Regions from separate parts of the Maribacter sp. IgM3_T14_3 genome, predicted to be linked through region 1. Evidence: riboswitches for the same ligand, from Rfam matches in the RefSeq annotation. Region 1 holds a riboswitch; the other holds the start of a gene.
What was found. Region 1 has a riboswitch for S-adenosylmethionine ahead of ACPF9A_RS05060 (O-acetylhomoserine aminocarboxypropyltransferase/cysteine synthase family protein). Riboswitches for the same ligand answer to the same signal wherever they lie in the genome.

Region 1 (2,470 bases):
CTAGCAGGTGATATTCTTGCCAAGCTAAAAGTGGCCACCACAGGTTCTGCAGCAGATTGGATTGTAAAAATCATTGACGTACATCCAGCCGATGAGCCAGCTTATGAAGGAATGCAAGACCACTTAAAAATGAGCAACTACCATTTAATGGTACGTAGCGAAGTATTGCGTGGGCGTTTTAGAAATAGCTTTGCAAACCCAGAGCCATTTGTAGCGAACCAAAAGACAGATGTAAACATAAAGCTGCAAGATGTTTTTCATACTATTAAGAAAGGGCACAAGTTACAGGTGCAAGTACAAAGCACGTGGTTTCCGTTAATAGATTTAAATCCTCAGACTTATGTAGATAATATCTTCGAGGCAGATGAATCAGATTTTAAAACCCAAACGCATACGGTATTTACAGATTCTAGTGTTGAGTTTTCTGTGTTGGAGTAGTTCTGTAGTTATTTATAATTAAAATGTAATTTCATATTTAATTTGGAGAATTTAGAAAAGGTAATTAAAAAATTTATTACAGAAAAGGTTAATTCGAAGTTGGATTTCGATTTACAAAAAGCTGCAAAGATTAAGCCTTTTTTGAAGATGAATTAACCATATTAGATAATTTAAAAGAGGTTCGTACTGAAATATGCTATTGTATATTCTTTGGTCTACATCAAGCGGCAATTACCTTGACTAACCATTTACTAGAGGATACTTTAAAAACAGGTTTACTTTATAGCGAATATGGAGTTAAGCTATCATCTAATTTAGAAGAAATGGATACATTTTATAAAGAAGGACTTGATAAATATAGTAGTTTGGATTTAAGTCGAACCATTAATAGTTCATGCAGTAAAGGCTTAATAACAAAAGCAGAAAAGAAAATTTTACACGAATTTAGAGAGCGTTTAAGAAACGGTTTTTCACATTCAGACTCTAGAAAAATATTTAAGAATATAAAAGTGCCATTTTATATGGGGACTTTTGGAAAAATAGATAAGGAACCGCTTAATTTTAAGGAATTTAGTATTTCAGATATCCCACAATTTCAAGGGCTTGCAAAATCCGAAATAGCTAAAAAACATTCATTTGACTATTTTAATTGTGTTTATGGGATATTAAAAAGAATTGAGCATAAACTAGATGCATAGGGGGATATTACTGAACTTATCTAAAATTGAGTAAAAAAAAGCTTGTTATTTGACTGATTTCATTTAAGCGGCAACATCGAAAATTAAAAAACCAATCTTATTTTAAGCAGGTATTTTATTACAGTAGTCTACCAATTCAAATACACACAGAAAACTAACAACACAACCTCAAATTATATATTTTTCTTAAAATCTTAGGTTATTAGAAACTTCTGCCCAATATTTGTAGCTCAAAGTTCACACACTTATTGAATAGTTATCAAGAAAGGTGGAGGGATTAGACCCTTTGAAACCTTAGCAACCCTTTGTTCGCACAAAGAAGGTGCTACATTCTACCCTTAGGGGATGGATAACAGTAATCGAATTTTCTTCGATATTACTTTCTTATAACTTTTTGATTTTACCTACCCGCAATTTTTGCAGGTCGAGGTTGAGCTTTTTAATTATTTAAACAATTTTTAAAAACAACAAAATCATGAGTAATTACAAATTAGCAACAAACGCATTACACGCAGGTCACGACACAACTACCAACGGTGGTACAAGAGCGGTGCCTATTTATCAGACATCATCGTATGTATTTAATAATACAGACCATGCATCAAACTTATTTTCTTTAAAAGAACTAGGGTTCATTTATACAAGATTGAATAACCCTACCAATCAAATTCTACAAGACAGATTAGCTGCAGTAGAAGGTGGTATTGGCGCAGTAGTTTTCGCATCGGGTACAGCTGCTATTTCTACAGGTTTATTGACTTTATTGAAAGCAGGCGATCACATTGTGGCATCGAGCAGTTTATACGGTGGTACCTTTAACTTATTGAACGTAACCTTACCAAGATTCGGAATCACAACAACATTCGTTGATGCATCAGATCCTGAAAATTTTGGAAAAGCTGTACAGGAGAATACAAGAGCATTTTTTGTTGAGTCTTTAGGGAATCCTAAATTAGATGTATTGGATTTAAAAGCAATTTCAAAAGAATCTAAAGCAGCGGGAGTACCATTTATAGTGGATAATACAGTGGCTACTCCGTCATTGTTAAATCCGATTGAACATGGAGCAAACTTGGTAATTCACTCGCTGACAAAATATATCGGCGGACAAGGAACTTCTTTAGGTGGAGCAATTATTGATGCAGGTACTTTTGATTGGACAAATGGAAAATTCCCGGAGTTTACAGAGCCATCTGCCGGTTACCACGGTTTGGTTTATAGTGAAGCATTAGGTGCGGCAGCATTTACCTTTAAATTAATATTAGAAGGCTTACGTGATTTCGGTGGAGCATTGAGTCCGTTTAACGCATTCCAAATTATTCAAGGTTTAGAAA
Region 2 (2,470 bases), 1.3 Mb from region 1:
ATTTCGGTCATATTGGTAAATCCGGTATAGGCGATTTTTGTGGATTCTATTAAGGTGAAATCTCCGTAAGCGATTCCTAATGCACCTGCCGAAATTGTACCTAATAACAAAGTTACAAACACATTGACTCCCACAATCGAAAGAATGATCACCAGTATATATGGCATAATTTTAATGATGGAATAATTGTAAACTGTGGTTTCAGTTACGACGGACTCCAATCCTAATCCCTGAAATACTAAAATAGCTATGGTGAATAAAGCTGCAGGTACCGCTATTTTAATATTCTGCTTAAACTTATCGCTCATTTTACAACCTAACGATTGTGTGGCTGCAATGGTGGTATCTGAGATGACAGATAAATTATCACCAAACATACTACCACCTAACAAGGCGCCACATAATATTGCCAAATCTGCACTGCTTTTATCTGCAAAACCAACTACAATTGGCGCCAATGCTACAATTGCACCTACTGATGTTCCTGTAGAAACCGATAAAAATCCTGCAATAATAAAGATGCCAACGTATATATATTGAATTGCTATGACATCTAAACCAAGGTTTACAATGGCATCTACACTTCCCGTTTCGTTTGTAATGGCAGCAAAAGCACCTGCTAACAAATAAATAAGGCACATGGTCAATATCTTATCATCGCCACAACCTCTCAAAAGGGTATCGATTTTAGCTGAAATAGTTTGTCTAAATAAAATAAATGCCACAATTATACCTACAATTACTGCTATAGGAGCGGGTAGTGCATAGAAATCGTTTTGATAGATACCTACGCCTAAAAACGTAAATACAAATACGAATAAGGGCATTAAAGCTGAAAATTTTGGGATAATCTTTTTAGTACTTTCCATTTCTCTTTCTTCATTTTCAAAAAAAGGAAATAGCTATAAATTAGAAGAATCATGTGTTAACATTTGTTCCAATTAATGGCTTATCTATTTAGCACCTTGCTTGTTATTGCAGGTTGCTATCTCCTTTTTTGAGATTCTTGATAATAATTTTAAGGCGGCAAATGTAGTCTATAATTCTTTGTACTAAATCTTAAAAAAGGTTAATTTCTGTAAATAATATTCCTACAGAATTCCTCCTACATAATTACCTTAAATTTAACTTTCATTATTGTTTCATTAACAACCTTGTGTATTTTAATGGTCGAAGTTTGACATCATAACATAAACTAATTCAATTAATTACACATGAAAAATCATTACTTAAAAGTTATTGCTGTAACATTTTTATTATTGACAGCCTTTTCTTGTACGACAGAAGTTGACGAATTTGGAGAAGATTTTGACAGAGATAAAATGGACTTATTTTTTTCTAAAATTGAAGAGAAAAATTTAGGAATGGGTAATATTTCTATTTTCAAAGATGGTGAAGAAGATTATCAAACTTCTTTTGGCTTTATTGATGTTGAAAATTCGATTTCAGCCAATTCAGCTTCTAAATACAGAATAGCTTCTATTACAAAAGCATTTACAGCTACAATGATTATGCAGCTTGTTGAAGAAGGTAAGTTGACTTTAGAAACTAAATTAGAAAATCACTTTCCTGAAATACCTAATGCAGAGCTTATTACTATTGAACAATTAATGAATCATAGAAGCGGACTCTTCAATTTTACGGAAGGTGAATACGAACCTGAAGACCGAATACAACCTGCCTCTAGACAGAAACTTTTAGATATATTCATTGCAAACGGCACTAATTTTAGTCCTAATGAGAAATTTGAATATTCCAATACCAATTACCTCTTACTATCTTTCATTATTGAAGATATTGATGAGAAAACATATGCGACTTCATTTAATGATAGAATAGTAACACCTTTAAAACTCACAAATACTTATAATGGCACCGAAATTAATGCTACAAACAATGAAGCCTATTCTTATCAATTAGAAAATGATGATTGGGTCGGTTTGGTTGAGACTCATTATACTATTCTACAAGGTACTGGCTCTGTGGTATCTACAGCTAAAGGCGTAAATTTATTTTATAACGCTCTTTTTGATGGGAGGTTGGTCTCTGAAAGCTCACTCGATAAAATGATAACGATGAATGATGGTTATGGTTTCGGACTTTTTACTATTCCGTTTTACAATAAAAGTGGATTTGGACATGATGGTAGAGTAGACGGGTATCAATCTTTAGGTATATATTTTCCATCAGATAAAGTTACACTTACATACTTGTCTAACGGCGTTAACATGATACCAAATGATATTGTTATAGGCGCTTTGAGTATTTACTCTGGTCTAGATTACGATCTGCCATAACGAGGTCTAGGTAAATTTCTTATAAATTATCAGGAAGTTAGAATGCGGAGTTATGCACTTGCTTTTTTTCCATAAATCTTGTTATAAACTAAATCTATAGCATTATGAAGTTCACTTTTGGTGAATGGTTTGCTAACAAAATCAACACACCCAAGTTCTCTGGCAACTTCTTC

Region 2: another riboswitch for S-adenosylmethionine. It lies ahead of ACPF9A_RS20795 (Na+/H+ antiporter NhaC family protein); the one in region 1 lies ahead of ACPF9A_RS05060 (O-acetylhomoserine aminocarboxypropyltransferase/cysteine synthase family protein).

Annotation. Positions count from the first base shown of each region.
Region 1 is NZ_CP187138.1:1,100,703-1,103,172, reverse strand. Features, by position in the region: gene ACPF9A_RS05070 (CocE/NonD family hydrolase) at 1-438, shown strand, start outside; gene ACPF9A_RS05065 (hypothetical protein) at 675-1,136, shown strand; SAM riboswitch class I at 1,390-1,492, shown strand; gene ACPF9A_RS05060 (O-acetylhomoserine aminocarboxypropyltransferase/cysteine synthase family protein) at 1,612-2,470, shown strand, end outside.
Region 2 is NZ_CP187138.1:4,709,310-4,711,779, forward strand. Features, by position in the region: gene ACPF9A_RS20795 (Na+/H+ antiporter NhaC family protein) at 1-869, opposite strand, end outside; SAM-I-IV-variant riboswitch at 922-1,018, opposite strand; gene ACPF9A_RS20800 (serine hydrolase domain-containing protein) at 1,215-2,297, shown strand; gene ACPF9A_RS20805 (response regulator) at 2,348-2,470, opposite strand, start outside.